DNA from 3 places in the Endozoicomonas sp. ALC013 genome. Region 1 is predicted to be linked to each of the others. Evidence: predicted binding sites of a transcription regulator. Region 1 holds the regulator's gene; each other region holds the start of a gene.
What was found. The regulator sigma-54, encoded in region 1, starts transcription at its own class of promoters, with help from an activator protein. The targets are predictions, from matches to a motif close to TGGCACNNNNNTTGCTNT.
Positions count from the first base shown of each region.

Region 2: the regulator sigma-54 is predicted to act here: its motif matches at 5,851-5,868, upstream of nirB (nitrite reductase large subunit NirB).
Region 3: the regulator sigma-54 is predicted to act here: its motif matches at 6,197-6,214, upstream of ACO6V1_RS02920 (P-loop NTPase).

Region 1 is NZ_JBLYNS010000064.1:765-10,703, reverse strand. Features, by position in the region: gene ACO6V1_RS13020 (hypothetical protein) at 191-1,519, shown strand; gene ACO6V1_RS13015 (PTS sugar transporter subunit IIA) at 1,659-2,108, opposite strand; gene hpf (ribosome hibernation-promoting factor, HPF/YfiA family) at 2,136-2,450, opposite strand; gene ACO6V1_RS13005 (RNA polymerase factor sigma-54) at 2,827-4,290, opposite strand; gene dcuC (C4-dicarboxylate transporter DcuC) at 4,600-5,973, shown strand; gene ACO6V1_RS12995 (hypothetical protein) at 6,063-6,353, opposite strand; gene ACO6V1_RS12990 (ATPase, T2SS/T4P/T4SS family) at 6,465-6,815, shown strand; gene ACO6V1_RS12985 (hypothetical protein) at 6,852-7,061, shown strand; gene ACO6V1_RS12980 (hypothetical protein) at 7,114-7,530, shown strand; gene ACO6V1_RS12975 (type II secretion system F family protein) at 7,488-8,402, shown strand; gene ACO6V1_RS12970 (tetratricopeptide repeat protein) at 8,399-9,346, shown strand; gene ACO6V1_RS12965 (hypothetical protein) at 9,459-9,939, opposite strand, start outside.
Region 2 is NZ_JBLYNS010000005.1:68,217-78,155, forward strand. Features, by position in the region: gene ACO6V1_RS02300 (hypothetical protein) at 1-963, opposite strand, end outside; gene ACO6V1_RS02305 (RNA ligase (ATP)) at 1,122-2,456, opposite strand; gene ACO6V1_RS02310 (DUF3080 family protein) at 2,567-3,679, opposite strand; gene pdxB (4-phosphoerythronate dehydrogenase PdxB) at 3,770-4,930, shown strand; gene ACO6V1_RS02320 (YacL family protein) at 5,115-5,480, opposite strand; gene nirB (nitrite reductase large subunit NirB) at 5,912-8,449, shown strand; gene nirD (nitrite reductase small subunit NirD) at 8,449-8,805, shown strand; gene ACO6V1_RS02335 (NAD(P)/FAD-dependent oxidoreductase) at 8,805-9,939, shown strand, end outside.
Region 3 is NZ_JBLYNS010000007.1:23,554-33,492, reverse strand. Features, by position in the region: gene ACO6V1_RS02960 (heme lyase CcmF/NrfE family subunit) at 1-491, opposite strand, end outside; gene ccmE (cytochrome c maturation protein CcmE) at 481-975, opposite strand; gene ccmD (heme exporter protein CcmD) at 972-1,301, opposite strand; gene ACO6V1_RS02945 (heme ABC transporter permease) at 1,301-2,035, opposite strand; gene ccmB (heme exporter protein CcmB) at 2,184-2,900, opposite strand; gene ccmA (cytochrome c biogenesis heme-transporting ATPase CcmA) at 2,869-3,528, opposite strand; gene ACO6V1_RS02930 (rhodanese-like domain-containing protein) at 3,834-4,295, opposite strand; gene ACO6V1_RS02925 (RNA polymerase sigma factor FliA) at 4,538-5,218, opposite strand; gene ACO6V1_RS02920 (P-loop NTPase) at 5,278-6,135, opposite strand; gene ACO6V1_RS02915 (sigma-54 dependent transcriptional regulator) at 6,725-8,188, opposite strand; gene ACO6V1_RS02910 (aldo/keto reductase) at 8,420-9,241, opposite strand; gene ACO6V1_RS02905 (NAD(P)/FAD-dependent oxidoreductase) at 9,238-9,939, opposite strand, start outside.

The DNA of each region.
Region 1 (9,939 bases):
GTCAGGCTATTGGTTTTTCCTGATTCTAATGAGTGCGGGAAACTCTGTTAGTGCTTCTGACAGTGCTGTCATTCATTTAATGGGAGAATAATCCTAGAGTTTAAATCACAAGTAAACCAGTGAGAGAGGTTAATTAAATAATCTCTCTTAATTATATGAAACAATCCTATCTTGTTAAAGGAGTAACATCATGGACGCACCACTGACTAAACCACAATTTCTCGCAATTACTTATCAACCATTAGTTGAAACTACTAAACGTCAATTAGTTGAAACGACTAAACATCCATTAGCTGAAAAAGCTTCTCAACCAGTTCCAGTTCCGGGTCCGCGTGAAAAAGATCAGGTACCTGATGATTTTGGCAGGTTCTATAACCGCATGGTAAGGCCACTGGAAAGAAAGTTTGAAGATGGTCAGCCAAAACCAATATTTGTTATTGGCGGTCGGGATAAAGCCGAAGATAAACTGGCCAAAAGCCACATGGCCTACCTTCAGCGCAAGGCTGATGCTATGCAGAATATCAAACCGGTTATTGATTCTGTTGTCCAGACAGAACAGGAAAGCCCCATAGAAAGCGACACCAGTCCCAAGGTGGAGGTCATGCAGGACGAACCGGCTTTGGAACCTGTTCCTCAGACAAATTCGGAAAGCTCTGAAGACAGCTCCTGTGGCTTCTTCAAAAAGCTGAAGCACTGGGCAATTAAAGTTGTCAAAGTTGTTTACAAATATACCGGTCTGAAATTTATTGTTGAGGCAATCAAAGGTAAGGATAAATCTGAACCTGTCGCTGATACCGTCAATACCCAGGATGAAGCTGTCGCTGATACCGTCATAAGCCAGGATGAAGCTGCAGTGGTGGCTGATGTTGTCAAAAGCAAGCGTAAACCTACACCTGTTGCTGATTGTGTCAAAAGAGTGCTTGAAGCTAAAATTGCTACAGTTGATGTGATGAAAGCCAGAGGGCTGGCCCTTCAGCCTGACAGGGCTAAAATGCTTCATGATCTTAAGATTGTACAACGCTTACGAGGTGTTGTTGCACCGATTACACCACGTACCGCAGAGAGTTCGCCTTGCTCCGGGCAGGATAGTTACGATCTTTCCGGGCTTCACCGTGCGAGTACTGTCTTCGCTGAAAAAAGAGATAAAAAAGCCTTGGAGAACATTGCTGAAATTGAAAAGAAACGAGCTGAGGTTGAAGCCAACAAAGCAAAAGAAAATTTTGCCAAGGAAAAAAAGGCTTCATATAGAAATAAATTAATAAATCCTGGGTTAAAGTATGGCAAAGATTGGGTGGCCTACAACTTTTCACGAAAGCAAGAGTCTACTGAAGTGCAGAAGGCCAAAGAGGCCAGGGACATCAAAATGGCCGAGGATCATAAGCGACAGGATTCTCAAAGCCCTGTGTCTGAAACCCCGATTGTTCCATCAACTGTTTCGCCAGTCACTAAAGAAGATCCAAAGGCCGACAGGTATGCAGCAATTCGTGAGCTTGATGAGCAACTTAAGGTTCAACGGTAATTGGCTAAAACCCTGTAAGCCGCAATGCATTTTGTCCGGGACTCAAAGAAGTGTGTTAACAACAAAAGATAAGAGCATTGTGATCAGTTGAACCTTTCAGGCCATCATTACCTATGATGGCCTTTTTTTGTCACGTTATTCACTGTTCACTCATAGTACGATAGAGCATTGTCGTATTGGTAGCCGAACGTATTTTCTGAAGGGTCAGGGCAGAATGAAATCGCCCGGCCAGCGCCCTTAAAATTTCAAGATGTTCCTGGTTTTCGCCTTCTGGCACGATCAGCGCGAATACCAGATCAACGGGCTCACGGTCCACCGCATCAAAATCAACCGGTTCCGCCAGTCGTATAAAAAGACCGATAGGCTCCGGGCAGGCTTTGCAACGACAGTGGGGAATAGCCACGCCATCACCCAGTCCGGTGGTGCCAAGACGCTCCCGGGCAACCAGCGCTTCAAACAGTTCTTTGGCATTGATTTCGGGGGCATCGCTGCTGATGCGTTCAGCGATAAATTCCAGGATTTTCTTTTTGCTGGCCCCGTGCACCCCGTCAAGGGTGCGCTCGGGGGTTAGGATGCGGTGAATAATCATGCTGAATAAGAATGGCAACCTGATAAATCAAAGGGCATGGCCACTGGCACCCTGTTGCCTGTCCAGGGCTTTCTCTTTTCGTTTAACCAGCTGCCGATCCAACTTGTCCGAGAGCAGGTCAATGGCTGCGTACATGTCTTCGTGCTCGGCGGTGGCATTAATCTCGGCCCCGCGGGTATGCAAAACGGCTTCTGCTTTCTGCACCAGCTTTTCGACGCTCAGGGTCACCTGTACATTGGTGATATGGTCAAAATGTGAACCAAGACGCTCCAGTCTTTTGATCACATAGTCGTGCAGAGCTTCTGTTACCTCGACATGATGCCCACTGATGTTGACTTGCATGTAACGCTCTCCTGAATCCCATTATCCAGATAATCACCAGTCCGCGGGATTTTTCGTACTGGCTGAGTTCGATTCTATCACTGTCGGTGCAGCTTGGAATGCCCTGAGACAAAAAAAACTGCTTTTTGAACGGTGTATCAACGGAGCTTGTGTAAAAAATTCCGGAACACTGTTTCAATGTGATTGATGGGCGTCCCTTATCAATACCTATCAATGACATCCAAACTCCATTCGTCCTGAGCGGAGTCGAAGGGCGTAAGCACCATGCCCTGAATAAAGACTGTGCCAATCACCTTCCGTCCGTGCATCCAAGCGGAGCCGAAGGACGCTCAGGGTAAACGGAGATTGCACACATCAAACTCCTCAAAATGATGTACTAAGGCACTAACTGCTTACGCTCATTGGATGGCGGAATATTCATGGACTCACGGTATTTGGCAATGGTGCGCCTTGCTACCTTGATGCCCTGATCCCCCAGAATCGCTGCAATTTTATTGTCACTGAGGGGCTTGCGCGGTGTCTCTTCAGCAATAAGTTTGCGGATATGGGCCCGAATGGCCGTGGAGGAACACTCCCCCCCTTCCGTGGTGCTGACATGGCTGGAAAAAAAGTACTTCAGCTCGTAAACACCCCGGGGAGTATGCATGTACTTCTGAGTAGTGACCCGGGATATCGTCGACTCATGCATCCCCACCGCCTCGGCAATATCCGCCAGCACCAGGGGTTTCATGGCTTCATCCCCTTTTTCCAGGAACTCCTGCTGATAGGTAATAATCTGGCTCGCCACTTTCATCAATGTTTCATTGCGACTTTGCAGGTTTTTCAAAAACCAGCGGGCTTCTTGCAGATGGTTCTTCATGAACACATTGTCGCGGCTGTTATTGGCTCTCTGAACCATGGACGCATAATTATTATTAATACGCAGTTTGGGCAGGGCGTCGGAATTCAGTTCCACCGTCCAGCGTTCCCTGATTTTCCGGACGGATATATCCGGAACCACATATTCGGCTTCTGTCTGATCAATGGTGCTGCCGGGTTTTGGGTGGAAGCTCTGAATCAGGCTGAGGGCTTCTCGCAGCTGGTCTTCTTTCAGTTTGGCATGACGCATGATGCTGGCATAATCACGGGTGCCAAGGGACTCAAGGTAACGGGTGAGCAGTTTTTCTGCATTGTTGAAATGGGGTGTTGAGGGCGGCAGCTGACGAAGTTGAACCAACAGGCACTCTCTAAGGTCAACACTGCCACAACCCACCGGATCGAATTGTTGCACCCGGTGTTGCAGCACATGGATCTCTTCAATCTCCAGATCGTCCAGTTGGGATTGAAGAGAGACAAACAGGTCATCCAGCGTGCAGGTTAAATACCCATCCGGATTAACCGCCTCGATGATCGCCAGACCAATCAGCCGGTCCCGGTCGCTCATGGGCACCATATCCAGTTGCCATTCCAGGTGATCCTGAAGTGACTCCACAGCGGAGGATTTTGCCAGGGGGTCATAATCATCGTCACCGCTGCTGGCCGGCAGGCTGGAATACACGTCGTCCCAGGCGGAGTCCACGGGCAGTTCATTGGGAATGCTGTCTGACCATTCCGCCATCTCCTGAGGCTCAGGTTCTGAGGCTTTTTCGCTCAGATCAACGAGCTCTTCCCGTCCTTCAGTGCTGCTGGCGGTGTCCTCTGTCTGGCTATCGTCGGACTCCAGCATGGGGTTGGACTCCAGGGCCTCCTGAATCTCCTGCTGAAGATCCAAGGTCGATAGCTGTAGCAGCCGGATGGCCTGTTGCAGCTGCGGCGTCATGGTCAACTGCTGGCCCATCTTGAGCTGTAAGGAAGGCTTCATAGGCAACCGTATACCTTTACTTCGTTGTCCGTGGAGGCTGCAGAGGCTTACTCTCCATGTGCGGCTGATTATAAACCCATAGACGTTTCTGAAACCATAGCTTTAGCAAAAAATGTGCAAAGATTGAATACGATGAAATTACGTGTGTTTTTGTGTGGCTTATAAGCGCTTTCCGCCTTTAAAGTTCGGTCATAACGACTGTCAGAATGGTTAAAAAAAACTACCCGATCATTATTTGACATTGGTCATTTACAACCAAAAGTTCAAGAAATAACCTGCGCGAAATTTAGCCATTTTCAGGATTCCCCTGTGGATATACTCATCGTCATACCCGTAGTTGCACTGGTTATATACGCCATCGTGAAGAACTACAGTGCATCAGCCTCGCTGGCTATTGCCGGTATTGTCCTGCTAAGTGCCGCCGCGTTGATGGGGATAAAAGACATTCTGCCAGCGGCCAAGGCCACCGGTTTTATCCCCTTTGACCTGTTTCAACTGATGAACACGGTATTCAGCTTCCGCATGGCCAGCCTGGGTCTGACCATCATGGCCTGTGGTGGTTTTGCCAGCTACATGTCCCATATCGGTGCCTCAGAAGCGCTGGTTCGACTGGCCGTTAAGCCCATCAGCCGTTTTCGCTCACCTTATATGGTACTGGCACTGTGTTATCTGCTCAGTGTTGTGCTGCAAATGTTCGTCACCTCGGCAACGGGTCTCGGTTTGCTGTTGATGGTGACGCTGTATCCGGTGCTGAGAAATATCGGTTTAAGCCCGGCTTCAGCGGTTGCCGTGATCGCTTCTCCGGCGGCGTTTGAAATCGGTGTCACCCAGGTGAATGCCAACTTTGCCGCCAGCCAGTCCGGACTGGAAATTACCGAATACTTCCTGGATTATCAGGCCTGGATCACCGTCCCCATGGCGCTGGTGGCGGCGGCCCTGCACTTTGTCTGGCAGCGTCGGTGTGACCTGAAAGATGGCTACAGGGTTGCCGAGCATGTGGGCGAGGGCATCGAACATACAGACGGTGACAAGAAAGACCCGGCCCCGGCATTCTATGCGCTGCTGCCCATGATTCCTTTCTTCCTGTTGTTGATCTTTTCCAAAATGATGGTGTCGTCCATCAAAATGAACCTGGTCATGGCCATGCTGATCAGCGTATTTGCCGGCATGTTCTGTGAAGTGATCCGTACCCGGAAAATGAAACAGTCCCTTGATGGCTTTGATCAATTCCTCAATGGTATGGGTGCTGTTTTTGGTCCGGTGGTAGGTCTGATTATCGGTGCTGAAATTTTTGCCACAGGGTTAAAACATATTGGTGCCATTGACTCCCTGCTCGGTTCTGCCCAGGGGCTGGGTATCGGTGCTGCCGGTATGACGCTGTTTATGGCCATGCTGATTGCTGTTGCGGCCATTATGATGGGCTCTGGCAATGCAGCCTTCCTGTCATTTGCCACCCTGGCACCAGAAGTTGCCAAAAGCTTTGGTGTGCCTGCGGTGGCCATGCTGCTGCCCATGAACTTTGCCGCTTCCATGGGCCGTTCCATGTCCCCCATCTCGGCGGTCATTATGGCCTGTGCCGGTATTGCCAAAATCTCACCGTTTGAAGTGGTGAAAAGAACCTCGGTACCGATGATTGGTGCGTTTGTGGTTGGTATGGCGCTGCATCTGATTTTGTTTGTCTGATCCTTTTCTCCCCCGCCTGGCGGGGGCGTTTTTTTAATATGATCCTGCGTTGCTCTAGTTCAGGAAAGCCCTGATACCCGACATCCCGCTCAGTGCAGCATGGGTACCAACGCTTTTCCACACTGGGTTGTCTCAAAAGCCGCAGTGAGTTGACTTGGTAGATAAAAGTGGGTGTCCTTTTCTCCACTAGCAAAAACTCCAACAAATACTCCGGCTAAGAATTGGTCAAAACCTACCGCCTTAACAACGTACAATAGAACAGCTACACCGTAAAAAACATACATTGCGAGAAACCGCTTACCTTGTAGCATTAATATCAGAACCACTAACGCTGTTGAGAACTGAATCGGGTAATCGAAAAATAGATTCATAATTTCCATGTGTATTTGTGCTTAAGGCAAAAAAGGCAGGCAAGAAACAAAAAAGTTCAGTTTAAAAAAATTCAAGGACACGCATATTTCATTGCCCGCTTTCCAGAGGTAAATTTATGGGTGTCCTATTTTTTACAGCAACCCCATGTGTTGCGGCTGGAAAGTCGCCCCCCCAATATTGAAGGGGAGGGGGAAGTGACCCTGCGGGATCTGGTGCGCAACAGTCTGCGGATGCGACCGGATCGGATTGTGGTGGGCGAGGTGCGGGGGGCTGAGTTTATCGACATGCTGACCGCCATGAATACCGGCCATGACGGTTCCATGACCACACTGCACGCCAATTCACCGAGGGATGCCGTACGACGACTGAAGAGTATGGCGGCCATGAGTGGTATGGGGCTGGATGGTGATGTCGTGGTAGAGCTGATCGCTTCAGCAGTGGATGCCATTATCCAGCTGGAACGCATGTAAGACGGCGTTCGTCGTGTTGTAAGTGTTCAGGAACTGGTGGGCATAACGCATGGGGATATTGTCCTGCGGGAAATCAGCCGGTTTGAGCGTTCAGGGGCGGGTGTGGATCACGTTGGTAAGGGAGAACGAAAAGGTGTTGCTGGTGATTTTATCAGCACCGGCTATCGGCCCCTCTTTATGGACAAGCTGGAAGCCCGTGGGCTTGGCTGTGACGATAAGATTTTTGCTGAAGGGGTTTTATCATGAACGATGTCATGGGCAGTGCCATGAAAGATCATAAACAGAGGAGGGACTGGTTATGTCTGGCTCATTAAGTCTATTGCTGGCCATGACCTTTATGGCGGTCTTTATGGTCAGTATTGCTGTGCTGCTGCTGGGTCCACGACACCAGTTGCAGAAGCGGCTGCACCACCATCTTGAGCAGATGGGGGGCGATCAGCCGATGCACCAGGTGCTGCGCAGACGTTATGTGGAGCAGTTACCGCCCTGGCTGCAAAAGGTGGAACAACATCCTCTGTTGGCTGGGCTGGATCTGCTGCTACTGCAAGCCGGTAAAGGGAATCGTGCACTGGAACTGATGGGCATCTGCCTGGCCATTGCACTGCTTTCCATAACGGTTTTACTGATGCTGGATGTTGGCTGGCCGCTGGTGATGGTGCTCTCCCTGAGCAGATGCTGGACCAACTGCTGCTGGTGCGGGGTATTGGTCTGTTGATGGTGACGTTATCCATTAGTCTTGTGTCGTATTTATTGATCTTCAGGCTGAAAAGGCCTGCAAAAGCGATGGTGCCGGAGGGTGCACCGGTGGCTGTGTCCGCTGTGGCTGGCAGCCGCTCCATGGAGTGGTTATCACCGGCCCGCAAGTATCTGTTGCCAGCGGATGAAAAAGAGCAAATAAGTGTTAGTCGACGTTTATTACAGGCAGGGTTTGATCAGGAACAGGCATCCCTGGTCTACCACGCGCTCAAGGCATTGCTGGCCCTGGTGTTCGGGGTGCTGTTACTGCTGCTGCACCCCTGGTTGCCCGGTGATCTGCCGGAATACCCCGAGCTGGTGGCCATGATCGGGGCGGCCTTCGGGTTGTTTCTGCCCTCGAAATTACTGGATTCGTTCCGACAGCGGCGACAGCAACAGCTGATTGCCGGAATGCCTCAGTTGCTGGATATGCTGCTTATTTGTCTCTCCGCCGGTTTAAGCCTGCCCCGGGCGCTGGAGCGGGTGCAGTCGGAATTGCGGCTGGCCCATCCTCTGATGGCCGGTGAGGTTGCCGGGGTTTCTGCCGAACTGAATGCCGGGGTCACCCCGGATGCGGCACTGCACCGGTTTGCCGAACGGGCCGGATTGCAGGAGGTACGAGGGCTGGTGGGCACGTTGATCGAGGCGCACCGTTACGGTGCCAACCTGTCGGATACCTTGCGGGATTATACCCAGGATTTTCGGGCAATCCGTTTGCATCGGGCGGACTTGCAGGCGGCAAAAGTGAGTACACGACTGGTGTTTCCCATGGTTACCTGTATCTGGCCGGGCTTCTTTGTGGTGGTGGTAGGGCCGGCGATTTTGCGTATGCTGGAGGCATTTGCGGGATGATTCATGTACTTACCTTGAAAACAATTAAAGTCTTTGCTCTGGCGTTTCTGATCAGCGGCTGTGCCGACATGCAGTCAGACCAGCAAACCAGCGACCGGGGTGAGCTTTACGACGGCACCCTGGCCGCCGATATGCTGGGGGTTGCTGATGCCAGTACTGAACGTGAAGCCCTGGAGAAAGGTGACAGTTACTGGTTACGGGGCGATGGTGACCGGGCGTTGCTTTACTATATTCGTGCATTAGAGCTGAATAAAAACGCCCATGTTGCTGCCATGAAAATTGCCCGGGTGCATCAGCAGAAGGGGAATAAGGCACTGGCAGAGCAGGCGTGGCGTACGGTGCTGGCGATAGAGCCAGATCATGTTATGGCGCTGGAGGCCGTGGGATTGATTCGGCTGGAGCAGCGGGAGTATGGTTATGCCAGTGACTTGTTTAACCAGGCAATTGAGCAGTGGGAGTTGGGCCTGGTGGGGACCGAGAGTGGTTCTGGTGGATACATTCCCTGGCTGGCCGTGAATGGCCTGGGGGTGATTGAAGACCTGAACCAGAACTACCGGTCGGCAATAGCCTACTATCGTCGTGCGCTGGTGATGGCCCCCGGCCAGGCAATGTTGCTGAATAATCTGGGCTACTCTTATTTACTGACCGGGCAACTGGATCAGGCCGAGGCGTATTTTCGTCAGGCGCTGAGCCTCCGCAGCGATTACCCTCTGGCCCGGCACAACCTGGCCCTGGTGCTGACCCGGCGGAATCAGCCAAATCAAGCTGTTCGGGTGCTGGAGCCTGTAATGGGCGAAGCACAGGCCCGCAATGATGTGGGCTATCTGATGATGCTCAATAACAGGCTGGATGTGGCCGAGGCCCTGTTCCGGGAGGCCATTGAGCTATCCCCCTCCTATTACCGCGAAGCCTGGCAGAACCTGGCCTGTTTGCAGGAAGGTTAATGCCGGGGCAATTGAACGATTGTCGTGTTTCTGTACTTTGCAAGGCTGGCGCAACATTCGACATCAGGGTTCCTTTTTGCTCGAATTGAGCCAGCCTGCAAACGCCTCAATTTCATGCGCGGTACATTGTGCTGTAAACATACGGACGTGGGTGTTGAATCATTGGCTGTTTACTGTCTATAGAATCTTGAATTTTCATCAACATTTCATCAACCTGGAAGATAGTGCAGGCAGTTTGAATGAGCTTGGAGTTGTAGCGATTTTGTCTCTTCAAGTTATAATCAATCCTGTCTTCAGCATCATCTTCGCGTTCTCTTGCGTTATTGTTTTCAGTCACGGCATAGTCAGTCAGATTTATAACTTTACCAAAACTATCAAATATCATTTGATCCTGATGAGACTTGGCCGATGCTGAAAAGCTTGCAGCGTCTTGTTGTAACTTTGTCATTCTGGCATTAAGATCCCCCTGCAATTCATGAAGCAGAGAAGGATCACCGTAGTTTTCAAGGAGAGATTTTGCCAGGATAAAGCGAGAATCATTGTTAATATCATCAATACCATATTTAATTTTACGCTGGGTTGCGGCTTTAAAT
Region 2 (9,939 bases), on a different contig from region 1:
ACTGCCCTGAATAGCAATGTTGACGTTGTTGATCTGGTTGTCCCTGAGTACGGCGCTGTCGTTCATCTTGCCTGCCAGCATCCCCAGCTGTCTGTGTTGTTGTACCCAGGGTTTTACAGCTGTAACCCTGATCTTTGAATTTTCTACGACGATGTTTTCCTGCCTTGAGCCCCCTGACATGGTACAGGCAACCAGTGCTGCACTGCCTGTGTCGTTAGTCCCGGGCAGTCCTGCACGGTCAATATGGCCATTAGTAATTGTGAGATTGCGGACTGTTCCATTGCCCTCCAGGCTGTTAAACAGGCAGCCCTTCAGGTTGCTGATGGTATTGCCGTTACCGTTGTACTCACCGGTGAAGTGCGGGATAGGCGAGTGGTTGCCAGCATCAATATCAGTGGTCTGTGCGTAGGTACCATTGGCTGGACAACAGGGATCCTTTCCGACTTTGGCCAGGACTGCGGCTCCATCAACAGGAATCGGTTTGCCCCTGCTGCCCGTGGGGGCGGTTGAGGCTGCCGTGGTGGGTGCTGAACTTGTGTCAGGACTGCTGGCCCGCTTTGTTGGTTTGTTACTGCCAGTGGTGTTGACTGTGGCCGAACCATGAGTGCTGGCAGGATTGCTCCCCTCTGAAGAAGCCCCGTCACAACCGGGCAGGCTGGCCAGCGCCATACAGGCCATGACGAGTTGATTAATGGTATTCAGATAGCTATTGGCCGGTATGGTTTTCTGGACCAGGCGCAGGGCCAGCTCTCTGGGTTGAATATTCAGTTGTATCCATGGGGTATCCGGCTGATCAGACCCTTGATGGGGGTCAAAGCCCGGATGGATGGATTTAGCTATCGACTTACTGATATTCCAGTAGCGTGACCAGCCAGAAGCCTGCTCCGGGTCGATGTTGCTATCAGTGCCAGCCGAATCAGACGTTGGCGTCAGGGTTATGCAGGAAGTGAGTATAGGGGGCATTGCAGGGATTCCGGGTTGAAAAGATTCTGATTACACATGTAGATAAAAATGAGAATAATTGTTTTTTATTTTTGTAATTCCGGGATTGTTCAGCGTTCTTGCCGCTGATGTCCCGGGACTGCTGTAGAGCAGAAACGGGAAATCAGTGAAATGATGTATTAATGTACTGCTTTGACGGTGTTGTCTTTTAACAGATAATTGTTGGAAATCACTTTAAAAGAGACTCTTTCCTCCGGATCATTGCCGTCGAATACATAGACCAGACCTTCTCGTTTTTTCTGATTGTTTAACTTTGATTTTCCGTTAGCATCCACCAATACCTTATCAATAGTTGCAGCCAGCTCCTTGTTATTGGACACAACAGGGCAGATGGGTAAACCTATTTCCTGGCATATTTTTTCCATTTCTGCCTTTTTTATATATGACTGTTTGTCAATATCATAAATATTAAACACAAAAAGCTGGAGTTCCTCGAGTTCGTATGGATTAGCTTCTATTTTGTGACCGACGACTTCAGCCTGGATCGCTATATTTTTTCCCAGGCTCCTGAGCTTTGATTCAATGTCATTCTTACTGGCTACCTTACCCAGTGGGTGATCTCTATCTGTTTTCAGTTCGTAGTTCTTTGAGCAAATACCGAAATCGTTATTTCTCAAATAAAATGTTGAACTTGTTCCGTTCAGTTTCTCTGAGACATAGAATTTTTTATCTTTGAAGGAATCAAAAATAGAATGCAGGTTTTGTATTCTTTCTTCATCGCTCTTTGGAATAAAAAAGGGAAAGTAACCTTTGATAAAGTCACGGTCCGATAAGCTTCCCGGTCGCTCATATTTTTTAATATCGAGTTTTGCGGTTACATCATCCCCCACATTGACAGTTACATCTTTTCCCAATATTGAAAGAGGCAGAACCAGGCCTTGTGATAGCTGACCACGGAGTTTGATGGTTCTCAGGCGATAACCTTCACTGCCATCTGGTAAGACTATATGGGAGGATTTACTGAGAAACTCGAACTCATCCCTGACCGGCAAGACGCTGTCAATTTCGCAAAAAATAACCGATTGGCCTGGTTTAAATTCGGATTTTTCAACAACCACTTTCCAGCCATCGACCGTAGCAACTTCAATTTTATCAGCATTTTTAATAGGCTGTATTTCTGAAATGGTTCTAATGGTTGCTAACTTTCTTACATCATCAGGGATGCCCGTATTGGCCAATGGCTGGGGAGCGTCAGACTGACTTGCCGCAATCGAACGATCAGTGATAGACGTTGAATCTTTTGCAATGTCTTGTGCAAAACCCGGGGGCTCCGTGTTGAGCGGCGGCAATTGTGGTAAAAATTCACCTTTCTGACCAGAATCAGCTACGGTCTTGCCAGAAAAAGTCGAATTGTTTGCAGAAGCAGTGTTATCAATACTCGATTGCACGGAATCACTGCCGGAAACAGTAAAGTTTGCAGCACCTCTGCTGAGGCTATCGGAGGGCAAGGACACTGGCTAATACTCCTGATAATTAATTGATCGGGATTTGCGACATAATCTGACCATTTGTTTTAATAAAAGTTTCCTTTCCATGCCGTTGGGATCAATTTCAGACAGCTTTGCTAATTAATTTGTAACGCTGGTGCTTTGCCACATTGATCCAGAAATTCAGCCCAGATGGTCGTATGGTGCTTAATGCTCTGTTCCAGCTGATACCAGGGGCTGTGAATGTTTGACGCTTGCGTGATCAGGCTGAGATAGTGTTGAATGTCATCCCGGGGTGCAGCTGGCAAGAGGGAGAGCAGACGCTTGAAGTCATTCCGGATAATGGTTCCTTCCTGATCAACCCTGGCAAGATAGGGCTGAATCTTTTCCCGATAAAACAGTCGAAAGACATTGTGCAGCCTTTCTACTTCCGCAGGGTCAGCAGCGGGGCAAACAGGCCCTTTTTCCAGACGAAGCTGCAGTATATTGGCAGCATGGTTTAGGGTCTGACTTAACAGGGCAGCGGAGTAGATGAGTTCTCCCAGGTACCGGCTGGTGGTAACCTGTTGCAAGTGACGTTCCAGATCAGTGGCGGTATAGGGGGGCTCAAGTAATTGATCGGGCAGTAATCGGGTGAGGTAGTTAAGTGCTTCGCGGGTTCCCCGGAAACTCGCCTGATCGTCAATGGCGAGCAACCTGCCCTGACTGTGCAACTGTTTGCTGAATTCAGTATTGGCAAATACCAGGTTCCACTCAATGGCTGGAAACGTTGCCAGTTTTTCGCTGAGTATCTCTTGAAGTTTGGCAATGACTTCCCGGTTGTCATTGGTTTTTTGTAAAGAGCCGATGCATTGGGGAATCAATGATAACAGGGTTTTCTCATAGAAATAGTGTTGCGAGGGGAGCATCTGCTTGCCCAGGCTGCTGTTTCTGTAGGCCACAGCCTGACTGAGGGCAGGGCATTTGAGCAAATCCAGTGCTTCCAGAGCTTTTATACGGAGATCGGGTGCCGGATAAGCGCGCTGTCTTAACGGGGGCAGCGTGGGGATAGCGATCTCTGGTTCAGGGATATCGACACCGGTAACCCGGCTGAGTCGATGGGGGTATTCCTCAAGAAAATACTCAGGCGAGGAGTGGTCTGAGCATCCGGATAACATCAGGGCAAAGACAAATAACAGGGTTGGAAACCGGTCTACCGTTATCTTGATCACTGGACCCTCAGGCAGGGATGCTGTTTTTGAGGCTTTCATGTTGGTATAACATAGCCAGTTTATTATTTTTAGCTTTTTTTAAGGGTCAGCGCTGGCTGTTAATGACAACAATTTTATGAAACATCGTGTATGAAAATAGTGGCTGATGAAAATATTCCCTTGCTGATGGAGTGCTTTGGGGCGATGGGGGAGGTGGTTGCTCTGCCTGGCCGGAACATTTCACCGGAGGATGTGCAGGATGCGGATGCTTTGCTGGTTCGGTCCGTGACTAAAGTGAGTCGGCAGCTGGTGGAAAACAGTTCACTGAAGTTCGTCGGTACTGCCACAGCAGGTTTTGATCATATCGACCGGGAGTATCTGGCCAGCCGGGGAATTGCTTTCAGTCATGCGCCGGGTTGCAATGCCACGGCAGTGGTTGAATACGTTCTGGCGGCTTTGGATATTCTGGCAGAACGAGACGGTTTTGAACTGCGTGATCGAACAGTCGGCATTATCGGCAAGGGGCAGGTGGGTGGTCGTCTGTATCAGATGATGGAGCGGCTTGGGGTAGAAGTGTGTGCCTGCGACCCCTGGCTGGCATTGGCAGAAGGCAACAGTGGTCGCTATGTCAGTGTTGATCAACTGATTGCATGTTCGGATGTCATTTGTCTGCATACCCCGCTGATAATGGATGGCCCATATCCAACCCACTATCTGATCGGTGAGCAGCAACTCAAGGCAATGAAGCAGGGAACGGTGTTAATTAATGCAGGGCGGGGGCCTGTGATTGATAATGCCGCTTTAAAGCAGTGTCTGGGCGAGCGTGACGATCTGACCGTTGTGCTGGATGTCTGGGAGTATGAACCCGATGCTGACCCGGAATTGATGACTCGGGTCGATATTGCGACCCCCCATATTGCCGGATACAGCCTGGACGGAAAGATTCGCGGTACGGAAATGATTTACAAGGCACTGTGCCGGCACTTTGGGCTTCCTGCCAGGGTGCGTCTGCCTGCGATTACGCCATTGCCGGTACTGAAACAGATGAAGTTCAGTGAGGGAATGACCTTTTCAACCACCTGTTCCAGGGCGATCCGTTCTGTTTACGACATTCGTCGTGATGATGCCACGATGCGCAAGGGGCTGATAAGGGCTGAAGAATCTCAACGCAAGCTGACGTTTGATTTGCTGCGTAAGGATTACCCGGAACGTCGGGAGTTCAGTACACTGCGAGTGGAGTTGAAAGACTGTGCACCGGAATTAGTGCATATCTTTCAGGCATTGCAGTTCAGGATTGGTGATGAACTCTGAATGGAGTTCATTCTACTCTCCTAGGAGGCTGACCGAGAATAGCGCCCGTAGCGAGGATGGCAGAAAATTGAGGATAAAAAGTCGGAAATTTTTAGTAAATAGTGGTTCTATTTGCTAAAAAATTCCGACTTTTTAGACCAATTTGCTGCCACCGCAGTAGGGCAGTCTATTCTCGGTCAGCCTCCTAGATATTCAGAAAGTCCTGCCAGCAAACCAGGAGAGTTTTAAAGTCATCCAGGCCACAGTGGCTGATGGATTCATGGTCGTAATAGTCCAGGTCTTCCATCTCTTCACAGTCCATTTCGGTATCCAGCAGGGCGGCCCGAACTTCGGCGTGATCCCGGGTCAGATGAAGGCGATAATCTGTGCCATCATCAAAATATTCCCAGCGCTGTCCTTTCTCCAGACTTTCAACCACCAGTAACAGGTGCTCCAGTTGTTGCCTGTTACTGCCCAGCTCTTCGGTCAGCCAGATGCCCATGGCTTCATGGTCCATGGAGAACTGAGCTTCCGGACGACCGGAAAAGTTGCGCTGGAAATGATAGTCCATAGTGGTGTGATATCAGAGAAACCAATAAAAGCGGGAAAGCTATTTTAGAAGGCTGCGCAGGTTTGCCAATAAGTAGTTCAATCAAAATTAATCAATAATCAGGTTTCATCGACCTGAATTCTCTGAAACTTTAAAAGCCTCCTATGCGCCAGGTCAACTGGCAAGCGGGTGTGAGTACTGAAGCGTTCTTTTGCAGTGATGCCTCAAAGCAGTGTGATGCACCAGAATTATTCCCTGAATGTCGTTCACTTACATTTTTGGTCTTATTTTGGTGCATGGATTATCGATGGCCGGAAACCTGAAGGCATTTTGCCACCGGCAACAAGCTGCCGCTCCGGCAAATCCTGTTGTGACAGCGCTTTGCGTGTTTTGGCATATCCCCTGCATGTGGGGAGGAAGAATTTGGTTTATTAAAAGGGGAATTAGCCGAAATGAGCGGGAAACAAACCCTGGTAGTGGTCGGTAATGGCATGGTCGGTCACAGCTTTATGGAAAAACTGGTGGCTGCTGGTGGATTAGAGCAATACCAGGTGGTTGTTTTTGGTGAAGAGCCCCGCCCTGCATACGACCGTGTTCATCTGTCCGAATTTTTCAGTGGTCGCAGTGCAGAAGATCTGTCCATGGTGCCTGACGGTTTTTATCAGAAACACGGCATTGACTTGATTCTGGATGAAGCAGTTATTGCCATTAACCGTGATACCCGGGAATTAACCACCAATAAAGAGAGACGTATTCATTACCACAAACTGGTGCTGGCTACCGGTTCTTATCCTTTTGTGCCGCCGGTACCGGGACATGAGCGGGACAACTGTTTTGTCTATCGCACCATTGAGGATTTGCAGGCCATTGCCAAAGCGGCTGGCAGCAGCAAGGTTGGCACCGTGGTTGGTGGCGGGCTGTTGGGGCTGGAAGCCGCCAAAGCGTTAAAGGATCTTGGCCTTGAAACCCATGTTGTTGAGTTTGCGCCCCGCTTGATGGCGGTCCAGGTGGATGATGGCGGCGGTGCCATGCTGCGACAGAAAATTGAAGCGTTGGGTGTGCAAATCCATACCGGCAAGAATACACGGCTGATTACCGATGGTGAGGGGACTGTCCATCAAATGCAGTTTGCTGATGGTGAGGTTTTAAACACCGATATTGTGCTGTTCTCGGCGGGTATTCGCCCTCGGGATGAACTGGCAAAACAGGCCGGGCTGGTGAGGGGTGAACGAGGGGGGATCGTTATCAATAACGACTGTCTGACCTCGGATGAATCGATTTACGCCATCGGTGAGTGTGCATTGTGGGATAACCGGATATTTGGCCTGGTCGCTCCCGGTTACCAAATGGCCCAGGTGGCGGTTGATCATATAACCGGTAAAGACAGCAGCCAGTTTACCGGCGCAGATATGAGTACCAAGCTCAAATTGATGGGGGTGGATGTTGCCAGTATTGGTGATGCCCATGGCAATACGAAAGGCTCCCTCAGCTATCAGTTTATCGATGAGGAAAAACAGGTTTATAAAAAACTGGTGGTTTCCAAAACCAAAAAGCGGGTATTGGGCGCGGTGCTGGTGGGTGATGCAGACGACTATGGCACGTTACTGCAAATGATGTTGAATGGCATTGTGCCACCGGCCAATCCGGCTGAGTTGATTTTACCTCAAAGCGATGGCAGTGCCAGTGCCGGACTGGGTGTTGCGGCACTGCCGGAGACTGCCCAGATCTGTTCTTGCTTTAATGTCAGTAAGGGGGATCTGGTCGATGCAGTGGCCGCAGGTTGCCAGGACATTGCTGCACTCAAAGGGGCAACCAATGCTGGAACCGGCTGCGGTGGTTGTGCCCAGCTGGTAAAACAGGTGCTTGACCATGAACTGACGCAACTGGGAGTCGAAGTCAAAAAAGACATCTGTGAACACTTTCCCCATTCACGACAGGAGTTGTATCACCTGGTCAGGGTGGGTGAGTTGACAACGTTCTCTCAGGTGATCGAAAAGCATGGTCGCGGGATGGGCTGTGATATCTGCAAACCAACCATTGGTTCTATTCTGGCTTCCTGCTGGAACGATTACATTCTGAAGAGTGACCATGCCCCGCTGCAGGACACCAACGATTATTTTCTGGGGAATATCCAGAAAGACGGCACTTACTCCATTGTTCCACGGGTTCCCGGTGGTGAAATTACCCCTCAGAAGCTGATTGTTATTGGCGAGGTGGCCAGAGACTTTAACCTTTACACCAAAATCACCGGCGGGCAGAGAATTGATCTGTTTGGTGCCCGGGTGAATGAGTTGCCCGCTATCTGGCAGCGGTTGGTGGACGCCGGGTTTGAAACCGGACATGCCTATGGAAAATCCCTGAGAACAGTTAAATCCTGTGTCGGCAGTACCTGGTGTCGTTATGGTGTTCTGGACAGTACCAGTATGGCCATTGCCATTGAGCACCGTTATCGCGGGGTGCGTTCACCCCATAAAATCAAAATGGCTGTTTCGGGATGCACCCGGGAATGCGCTGAAGCCCAGAGTAAGGATGTTGGCGTTATTGCCACCGAGAAAGGCTGGAATCTTTATGTTGGTGGTAATGGCGGTATGAAACCCAGGCATGCTGACTTGTTTGCCACCGAACTCGATGATGAAACCCTGGTGAAATATATTGACCGTTTCATGATGTTTTATATTCGCACCGCTGACCGGCTCCAGAGAACCTCGGTCTGGCTGGATAATCTGGAAGGTGGTCTGGATTATCTCAAGTCAGTGATTATAGACGACAGCCTTGGCATTAATCAGGCGCTGGAAGATGAAATGACCCATCTGGTGGGCACCTATCAGTGTGAGTGGAAAACGACACTGGAGAGTCCTGAAAAACTCAAGCGTTTCAGCCATTTTATTAACAGTGACCAGCCGGACAGCCATGTTGTTTTTGTCGATGAAAGGCATCAGATACGACCAGCAACAAAGCAGGAAAAAATACAGCTGAAGGAGGTTATCTAATGAGCCAGTGGACGACAATCTGCCAGGATGAACAACTTTCTGCAAACCTGGGCATCTGCGCCCTGGTGGGTGCTTATCAGGTGGCGGTATTCCGGGTAAAGGATCAGGTGTTTGCCCTGGATAACTTTGATCCATTCAGTGGTGTCAATGTGATCTCCCGGGGCATTGTGGGGGATCTGCAGGGGCATCTTGTTGTGGCGTCGCCTATTTACAAACAGCACTTTGATTTAACCACCGGACAATGTCTGGAAGATGATACGGTCAGCCTCAATGTATTCCCGGTGCGAGTCCATGAAGGTGCCATACAGGTGCAGCCTGCACCGCTGGTAAGACCAGTTGCTGAGCAGGTTGCCTGATGTGCCATTATCAACAGCCGGATGGTCGGCAAAAACTGGTGATTATTGGCAATGGTATGGGCTCGGTCCGCTTTCTTGAACATCTATTTAACGGTGGTCAGTGCCCTTTTCATGTGACCGTACTCTCGGAAGAGGGCTGCCCGGGGTATAACCGGATTCAGCTGTCCAAATTGTTGGCGGGCAGTGTCGATCTGGATGGGATTCAGCTGAAAAGTGCCGCCTGGTATCAGCAGCAGGGTATCGAGCTACTGATGGGCGAGAGCTACAAAGCGATCCGGATTGATCGCTCATTAAAACGGGTCGTCACCCACGGTGGTGATACGTTTGACTATGACCGTCTTGTTCTTGCCACTGGCTCTTTGCCCAATCAGATTCCGGTGCCGGGAGCTGATCTTCAGGGCGTTCTGGCCTTTCGCAGTCTGGCCGATGTCAACCTGATGCTGGAAGCGGGTCAGGGGCAGGCCGTGGTGATTGGCGGTGGTTTGCTGGGGCTGGAGTGTGGCAGTGGTCTGGCCAAACGGGGCATGTCGGTGACCATCGTCGATAATATGCCCATTCCCATGGCCCGACAGCTGGATCAACATGCCGGTGGGCTATTGCGCAAAGAACTTGAGGGCAGAGGCATTGCTTTTCGCAGCAGTGCTACGCTGCAATCCTACCAGGGCGTTGATGGTCGGGTTTGTGGTGTGCAGATTGATGGGGAATATCTGCCTGCATCGCTGGTGGTGGTGACTGCCGGTGTCCGGCCTAACATACAACTGATGCAGGAGGCAGGCCTGACATGCGACCGTGGGGTTCTGGTCAATGAGCGGCTACAGACGTCTGATCCGGATATCTTTACTGTGGGTGAATGTGCGCAGATGCAACTGACTGGCGGGCAGGAAGCGCAGTCATTGTTGTTTGGTCTGGTTGCTCCGGTGTATCGGCATGCGGAAATTGTTGCTGCATCGCTGCTGGGGGACCATGATCAAACGTTTACGCCAGTCCCCATTCCCACCAATTTGAAAGTTGATGGTATCAACCTGTTTTCCAGTGGTGAGTTCATTCCGTCTGACTCGGATCAAGTGATGACACTGGATGCTTCAGACGCTGGAATCTATCGCAAACTGGTACTTCAGAATAATCGCATCAAAG
Region 3 (9,939 bases), on a different contig from region 1:
AGAGGGTTCAGGTCAGCACCATCTTCCGGGGGAAAAGGCAGAATCCGGTTAAACGGGTTGGACGTCAGCAAGGTAAACAGCAAAAAGCCAACGGTAATCATCCCCATGACCGAGAGCACCCGGGCGGACAACTCAGGGGGCAGGCGGTCGCTCTTGACAGCCACCATCGCCATCCAGCCAACCAGAATCAGCACCCACATCAGCAGCGACCCTTCGTGTCCGCCCCAGGTGGCACTGACTTTATACTGTACCGGCAACAGGCTGTTTGAATGCCTGGCGACATAATCCACCGAAAAGTCGTCGGTAACAAATGCCCAGACCAGACACAAGAACGAAAAGCCCACAAAGGCAAACAGTCCCCAGGACAGGGAACGAGCCTGATTCATCAACCGGAGATTACCGGTGTAACTGCCCACCAGCGGAAAAATGCTGAGTAACAGACTCAGGCACAGGGCAATAATCAGAGCCAGCAGGCCAGCTTCAGCTACCATCTTGCAGACTCCTCAGCTCACTTTGAGCAGTGGTTTGTACCGTCGGCCTGGTGTAACCGGGATGTGCCTCATCAATGGCTTTCTGAACTTCCGGCGGCATATAGTTTTCATCATGTTTGGCCAGGACTTCCGTTGCCGCGAAAACACCGTCATCGCCAAGCGTTCCCAGGGCAACTACACCAGAGCCTTCAACAAACAGGTCGGGCAGAATACCTTCATAGTGCACCGTTACCTCTCCGGCACCATCCGTGATGCGAAAACTGACTTTCAGGCTTTCGGTATCACGCTCAACGGAACCCGGAACAACCAGGCCACCACCGCGCATCCGCTGACCTAACGGAGCTTCACCGGCAGCCATCTGAGCGGGTGAAAAGTAGTGATTAATGTTCTCGCGCAGCGCAAACAACATCAGAGCCACTGCCACCCCAACGCCTGCCAGCAGCAGTAATACGAGTATTAATCTCTGTTTGCGAACTGCATTCATTGAGCACTCCTCTCTACAGACTCAGAGCCTTCTTCCTGTCGCCCGGGGCGATGTTTTGGTTGTGTGTTTTCAGGGTTGGCAGAGCGATTCTCATTGTTATCACCTCTACCTGTAGTGACCTCATTCACGATCACTTTTCTTTGCACCAATTGCTCTTGTCTTCTCACTTGTGCAGCTAACTGTGCGAGTATCCGCCGCCTTGCCATAAACGGTGCAATCAGATTGTAACCAATCACGGCCAAAGCCATCGCATAGGCACTCCAGACGTAGAGACCGTGCCCCTCCATGACCAGAAAACCGCTCCAACTGTCAAAATACATAGACATCAACTCACCAGCTCTTTAACCCAGCGGGTCTTTCTTTCACGACTGATAATTTCTATACGTAGACGAAGCACCGTGACCATCGTAAAAAACAGATAAAATCCGAGAATGGCCAATAACAGGGGCCATAGCATTTCCGGGGCCATGGAAGGTTTTTCAGTCAGTTTCAATGTGGCACCCTGATGAAGGGTATTCCACCAATCCACCGAAAACTTGATGATCGGGATGTTGACCACCCCCACCAGGCTGAGAATGGCGCAGGCTTTTGCGGCGGCCTCTGTGGTGTGGATGGCACCGCGCAGGGCAATAATACCGATATAGAGAAAGAGCAGAATCAGCATGGAGGTCAGGCGGGCATCCCATACCCACCAGGTCCCCCAGGTCGGTTGTCCCCAGATGGCACCGGTAACCAGAGAGAGTATGCAGAAAGAAGCCCCGACAGGTGCCATGACTTTCAACGCCATATCCGCCAGCTTGATTCGCCAGATCAGGGTTACAGCAGCGGCGGTTGCCATCATCATATAGATCGACTGGGCAAGAAACGAAGCAGGCACATGAATAAAGATGATGCGGTAACTGTTGCCCTGCAGGTAATCCGGAGGGGTAAACGCCAGCCCCCAGACCAGCGCCACCAATATCAGCACCAGGGAGGACACCTGAAGCCAGGGCAACCACTTACCGCTGATATCATAAAACCACTTGGGAGAACCCAACTTATGAAAAAACGTCCAGTTCATACTCTTGTTCTACTTACTGAGGCCGCCACCAATGCGGCCTGATTTTGCAGGGATTCTCTGCAGGCAGAGAGTGCTGGAAATCTCTTCACTTTTCAAGAAATTGCCTGAATAAAGACACGTCTCTTTACCGTATACTGAAACATATTCATTACTCATTAATTACCCTTAATGCCCCGGCAATCGCCAGTGGTGCCAGACATATCCCAAGTATCAGGAACACAGACAACCAGAGAATATGACCTGTATACGGCATGTTTTGCATTGCAGCACTAACGGCCCCTGTGGCAAAAATCAGTACCGGTATGTAAAGCGGTAACGAAAGCAGGGTCAGCAACACGCCTCCGCGTTGTACTTTTACCGTTAAGGCAGCACCGATGGCTCCTGCCAGACTGAGTACTGGTGTTCCCAATAACAGCGTCATCATAAGAGGAGAAAAAGCTTCTGATGGCAGATGCAACATAATGGCCAGCAATGGTGCCATTAGTGTTAAACAAAAACCGCTGGTTAACCAGTGACTGAACACCTTGGCCAATACCAGTAAGGGCAGCGGGTGTGGCGACATCAGTAATTGGTCCAAAGCCCCGTCGTCCTGGTCGCTTTTAAACAATGAGTCCAGCGACAGCAAAACAGCCAGCAGAGCACCAATCCAGATAATGCCTGCTGCCAGTTCTGACAACACCTCCCGATCCGGCGCAATCCCAAGGGGAAACAAAGTAGCCACCATCAGAAAGAACGCCATGGGATTAATGGCCTGACCGGGTGACCGGAACGTGAGCGTCAGGTCCCGGCGAATCAGGGCCAGGCAGGCTGAGAACCCCCGCATGGATGGCTGGTCAACCCTGGACATCTTGCCCCCTCTCACCATCAGCACTCCTTTCTTCGCCAAAGTGCTCCACATTCAACTTACGCAGATTTCCCTGACGATCATTCAATGGTTGATGGCTGGTAACCAGCACCATACCTCCCTGATGGGTGTGCTCATCAAAAAGTCTCTTCAGCCAGGAAACACCTTCAATATCAATCGCGGTGAATGGTTCATCGAGAATCCAGAGCCGTGCCGGGCTGGCAATCAACCCGGCAAACGCCACCCGCCTTAACTGCCCAGCGGATAGATGGCTACAGGGAATATCTTCATAACCGGCAAGCTGGACCCGATCAAGGGCAGCGAGCAATACTTCCCGATTGATGATGGTATTGGCCAGCCTGGCTCGCCAGACAAGGTTTTCAAGAGGCGTCAGATCCAGTTTCAGTCCTGGTTTGTGGCCAAGAAAAAAACAGTCAAGACGAAAATCAGCATACACTGTCGATAAAGGCTGGTCGTTCCAGAAAATATCGCCACTCAAACTGGATGAAAAGCCAGCAATGATGCGAAGCAGCGATGTTTTACCAGCACCGTTTCGCCCCTCAATCTGGAGTATTTCTCCACTACCAAGCTGAAAGGACAGGTTACTGAACAGCAGCCTGTCGTCCCGCTCACAGCTCAACTGAACCACATTAAGCAAAGCGAACTCCTGAATCCAAAAGCGTGTATCGCCGAGACCCTGATTCGCAAAGCAGCACAGCCATGAGCAATGAAAAGCCCTGCTTTCCAAGATGTCCCTATATAGCGTTGGTTGGCGATTATATCAGGAAATTTTACTGACTGCGGAGGTAAATAGTGTTCATTAACAGTATTGAAGAAGCCTTGGAAGGGCTCAGGGCATACCGATCTTCACTCCCAATAGAGAAAGTGAAGATAAAAGGCATTTGGAAACGGGTACAGAAGGAAAGGAAAGTATTTGCAAGGATCAAGGCGTTGTTACTGCGCCATAACCCCTGTGGTGTAGGACTCACCCACAACATCAGACTTCAATGTCACCGGATAATCCAAGGCTAACCAGGAATAGTAACCGTCCCTGAGGAAGAACACCCGTTCATAACCCCATAATGCGGCCAGATAACTGCCAATAGCCCCTCTCATATGGTATGTGCTGTTTCCGTAGATCACGATAGGAGTCTCTTTTTCCAGAACCCCCGGCACCAGCAGCTGACGAAACCCACCCCTTAGATCAAGACTGTGAGATCCGTCTACGTGTCCATATTGCCACTGTTGATAGGGACGCACATCGATAAAGAGTGCGCCAATATCATGAAGGCGTTTTGCCTGGTGGGTATTGATGGTAATCACACCATTAATTTCTTCTGGTGCCTCTTCCTGAGCCGGAAGAATAAAGGAGAGTGCCGACAACAGAATGGCGGCCGAGATAGAAGTCCATTTCATATTATGCAGGTCCGTTATTAAACAACTTAATAAAAGAAGTATATGGAGCTAAGACCCACTCACTTGGAACAATAAGAAACTAAAAATAGAATGTTCAAAGCTATGCAGCATATAACCGGCATATATTTCTGAAAATAGATCAACTCAACTGAACGCTGTCAAAATCAAAAAAGAAAACGCCCCGATTCCCGACGCTTGACCATATTTTGTCACTGCCCTGTAAAAACGGTGTGGCTGAGACGTTAACTCAGCCAGTTTTGCAACCGTGACCTTAAACGCAGTGCAGCCTGAGAATGAATTTGGCTGACTCTTGATTCACTGACCCCTAATACTTTACCGATCTCTTTCAGATTCATCTCTTCATCGTAATAAAGCATCAATACCAGCTTTTCTCTTTCAGGCAGTTTATCAATAGCTTCAATCAGTGCTGTTTTAAATTTTTCTTCCTGAATATCTGCTGAAGGGCCCCTGTCTCCTGAGCGAGCCTGCATTCTTGATTCTTCACTGTCAAATAACTCTTCATAACTAAAAAGACGACACCCTCTTAAATCACTCAGAATGGTGTAATACTCATCAATTTTCACATCAAGTTCTTTGGCAACTTCAGAATCCCGGGCATCTCTTCCCAGTTTCGCTTCAACAACCTGAACCGCTTCAGTAATACGACGACTGTTGCGATATACTGATCTTGGTCCCCAGTCCCCTTTTCGAATTTCATCCAGCATTGCGCCACGAATTCGAATACCGGCAAACGTTTCAAAACTGGCACCTTTGGATGCATCATATTTTGAAGCTGCTTCAAGCAACCCAATCATTCCTGACTGGACCAGATCATCAATCTGAACACTGGCGGGCATTCTTGCGGCGAGATGATTGGCAATTCTTTTTACCAATGAGCGATGTTTTATCACCATCTCTTCCATGTTCAGTGTCGTTTTTTGTGCCGACTTGGTTTGCACGTCCTGTGCTGTCTCTGTCATGATTAGATCCTCTCCTTGATCCTACCAGGCAAAAAGAATTCTATACGACCTTTTGGCTCAGGCACCGGTAATTTTGCTAGCTGATGTCCAATTCTGTGAAACGCTCTTGCAGCCCGACAATCGTTACTGACAGTCAACAGTGCCGACTGCTGTAATACCGCTTCACTTACAGCCTTATCATGTGGAATTGCACCCAGAAAGCTTAAAACTATCTGTTTGTCGTCTTTCAGATACTCCTGTAATTTCTCAAACTGTTTAGCACCGCCTCTTCTGCTGCTCACCTGATTAACAACAATATAAAACTGGTGAACATTGAAAACCCGGTACAGAAGCCTTATCTGTCGAACAGCATCAATAACAGACACGTCTTCCTGACTGACGACAACGACCACCTCTGTTGCCGCCTGAATGAGAGTTACATTATCCGGGGCCAGGCCCGGAGCCGTATCAATAATCAAAGTATCCAGATCTGACGCAAGATCATCCATGTCCTGAATCAACTCTACTGCCTGAATAATTTGAATACTGTCTTTCCAGTCTCCCTGAGCAGCCGGTGTAAATACCCTTACACCCGATGGACCATCCAACAGTCCTTTCTGCTGATGGCCCGAGCTCTCAGTAACGAACTCACCTTCAGCAGGCGATGAAAAAATAAAATCAGACGACAATTGTTCTTTTAAACCTTCTTCGTTCATCCCGAGGGTGAACTCAACATCTGGTACAGAAAGATTACCATCCATCAAAACGACACGCTGACCCAGCTTTGCCATCGCCAGGGCAAGGTTTATTGCAACTACGGTTTTACCAACACCTCCTTTACATCCTGAAACCGCAATCACTCTTTTCTTTGCTTGCGCCATCGTTCTCACTTTAATTTTTCAATTGCTCAGAAAATGCATATAGAAAAACGACAAAATATACATATCAATGAACATGCCAACTTTGATATGAAAAATAAAAACAGCTACCAAACCCCAAAAAAATACATAAAGAAAAATAAAAAAACACAACCACCTGTTTTTTCACAACTTTCTAAAACAACACCGATTTCATTTCGCTATTTTTTTGACATAGATTAATTTTCGGTTGCTTTGAAAATATCTTGAACACTTTTTTGAACTTTCTAAAAAGATAGTTATTTGACAGTGTCACTTTATAGTGACGCAAAAATGGCAGCATTTGACCGACAAAACAGGGAAGAAAAAAACCAGATCGTGACATAATGTCGATTAGCGCATTCATTAAATATGCAAATAAAGGATTACCTGCAAACCAATCAGCAACAATTATCGAACAGTGGATCAGCAAGAAGAAGGGAGTCGAAGCACAACAGAACAATACAGAAACAAAAACCGGAACGCATTGATTAACGCAGTAAATCTGAGAATGAATCTGTTAGCAAAAAAAATGGCTACAAAAATGTAGCCATTTTTTCTGCATCACTGAATATCAGGTTTTCACAGAATCCTCATATCTCTGCAAACCATACTTGCGCATTTTTTCCACCAGGGTCGTTCGCCGTATCTGCAACTTGTCTGCTGCCCTGGCAACAACACTATTGCAGTCACTCAGCGCCTGCTGAATCAAACTCTTTTCCAGTCGGGTCAGATATTCCTTAAGGTTCAACCCTCCTACCGGCAGTACTGCAAGGTCTTCCGAAGTAGCAGCTCCGGCGGGCTGGATACTGTCTGGAAATAAATCCGCCACACCATCATCTTCCTGGCTGATCAAATCGAGATGACAAAAACTTTCTGGCAGATCCTGAACCCCGATAACCCCATAGGGATACATAATCGCCAGGCGCTCCAGAAGATTAGCCATTTCCCGGACGTTACCCGGCCAGTCATGCCGACAAAGCGATAATATTGCTGCGGAACTGAGTCGAATTGATCCCCTGGCCTGCTTTTCCATATTATGGGTCAGCTCATTAATCATCAGCGGAATATCTTCAGGCCGCTCTTTCAGCGAAGGCATCTCAATGGGAAATACATTCAAACGGTAATAAAGATCTTCTCTGAAGCTTCCCTCAGTGATCATACTTTCAAGATTCTTATGGGTTGCAGCAATAATTCGAACATCCACCTCAATAGGCTCTGTTCCACCAACCCGTTCGAAGGTTCTCTCCTGCAGAACCCTGAGCAACTTGACCTGCATATGCAGAGGCATATCGCCTATCTCGTCAAGAAACAGTGTTCCACCCTGGGCCAGCTCGAACCGTCCCTTGCGACTGGTCACAGCTCCGGTGAAAGCCCCCTTTTCATGGCCAAAGAGCTCACTTTCTAACAGATCTGTGGGGATAGCACCGCAATTGACCGGAACAAATGGCGCACTTCTGCGGTAGGAATGCTCATGAAGATTGCGGGCAACCACTTCTTTGCCCGTGCCGGACTCACCGGTGATCAAAACATTGACGTCCCGATCCGCCACCTGGGCCATGGCGGCCCGAACTTTACGAATACGCTCGCTCTTGCCAACCAGCCCACGGAACAGTTGTACCTGCTGGTTGTAGCCAGTCTGGTGTGCCTGACGCCACTGCTCACGGTAGACCTGACCATAATGCAAACTGGATAAAAGTTGCGGCTTGCTGCATGGCCAGTCAACCCGTGCGATGATTTGCCTGGCCAGTGCTAACGACAGATTGTCTGGCAGTGACTCCGCAATCCGGATAACCGGAACGCCACCGCACCAGCCCTGAACTCGGGAGAGCATTCCCTGCAGGGAGCTTTCTGCCTGTAAAAAATCACCTAGAAATAAGGCACTGAAGGTTTCCGGGGGATAAGCACTAACGGCATCTTCCCAGTAGGCTGCACCAATAGCCACTGTGTGATAGCCCATAAACTGCAAAATAGTGCTGAAGTCATGCCGACGCTGCTCCGCGTCTTCAATGATGAGTACCTGCTCAGCTGTTTCCATAAGACGACGATCCTTGTCATCCGATTAATTTTTACAGCGTAGATACAAATTTTCGAAATTAAATTACAGCTTATTATTTCAGTAAATAACCAAAAAGTGAGTTCGTCAAATTTTTGTTTGTTTTTATTTCAAAAAAACATAAAAGAAAATTATTTAAACCATATCCTTTATGCATGAGAGCCTCTTCTATAGATAGTTAGAAGCTAGATAGTTAGAAGCCCCCGAACCAGCTTAAATCCCGCTGGCTTTCAGATACGCCTCCACATTCTGTCGCAAATGGGCAGGATTGATGGTGCCAACAATAGCTGAAGAAACCGCCGGGTGTGAAAACACCAGTTTCATACTTTCCAGAACGGGGTCCTGTCCTGACAGGCAGGCATGACCACTGGCCAGGGCCTTCTTGATAAAGATGCCTTTGCCATGTGCCACTGCATAGTCCAACACCGGCTTTTCGCCCTGTTCGTTCAGGTTATAGGTCACCATGGCAACGTCGGCATGTTTCAGCGCCAGGATGCCACCGGCAACCGTTTTAGTGGACATACCCGAAGCGAGGATTTTCCCCTCTTTTTTCAGATCAGCCAGCACTTCCAGGCAACCTGTCTGCTCAATGATATTGACATCATCACCATTGGAATGGACCAGCAGCAATTCAATCACATCGGTATTCAGGCGCTGCAAGCTTCGCTCCACACTGAAACGGATATGCTGCTCCGAAAAATCAAAACAGGACTCTCCCCGACCATTTTCAACAGTGACAAACTCTTCACCAACCTTACTGCAGATGACCCACTGTTCACGCAGCCCTTTATGTTTGGCAAACAACTGACCAAGGCGTTCCTCGCTGGTGCCATAGGCCGGAGCCGTATCCAGCAGGTTCATACCCAGGGTATGGGCCAGTGTAAGCAGATCCAGCATTTCACGGTCATCAGGAATCGTAAACTGTTCCGGGTACTTCACGCCCTGATCCCGGCCAAACTTAACGGTGCCGAAACCCAGTGGCGACACTTCAAGATCAGTACCGGCGATCTGCTTGTTAACAAGACACTGACTCATGATGTCTTCCCTTGCACAAAATGCCCCTGCCAGAAGTTTGGACAGATCTCAGGCCGGGAAAATCCTTCAGGCATAACGAAACTGTTATCAGTCGCTGGACGAATATTATCCTCCTGCAGCAAACGAACCACTTCATCAGAGAGATTAGGAGCCAGTGCCAGCTTAGTCGGCCAGGTGACAATACCGTTGGCCACCGGCTGACAGAATGCCGCATCTGGACGAAGCAGGCGGCTCTGTTTTGGCTCAGCACGATTGACCCGCAAGGTGTCCCACTCAGCCTGACTCAGGTCTACCCAGGGCAACAGCGCTTTCAGCTCTTTTTTCGCCGTGGCAATCAATTCCTCAGCAGACTGTTTGACACCGTCTTCCGCAATGCCTCCGCCGAGATACCAGACCCACTTGCCATCGGCATCCGGATGGCTGGTAATGGTCATTCTCGGCAGTGGTGTTGTGCCAAGACAATGGGCGTAGATAGGTTCAGGATGGGAATGACGAACCATGACCATCTGCAAGGGACGTACCTGCATTTTTGGATGACTGACACCCCAGGTATTCAATAGCGCCTCAGCGCCTTCACCCGCGGCCAGCACAAACCGTTTGGCTTGCAACATGGTTGTCTGACCATCGCTATCTGCCAAGGCAACAGCATCAATCTCACCGTTGGCATTGGTTAACAACCGGGCATTACCCTGCTCGCT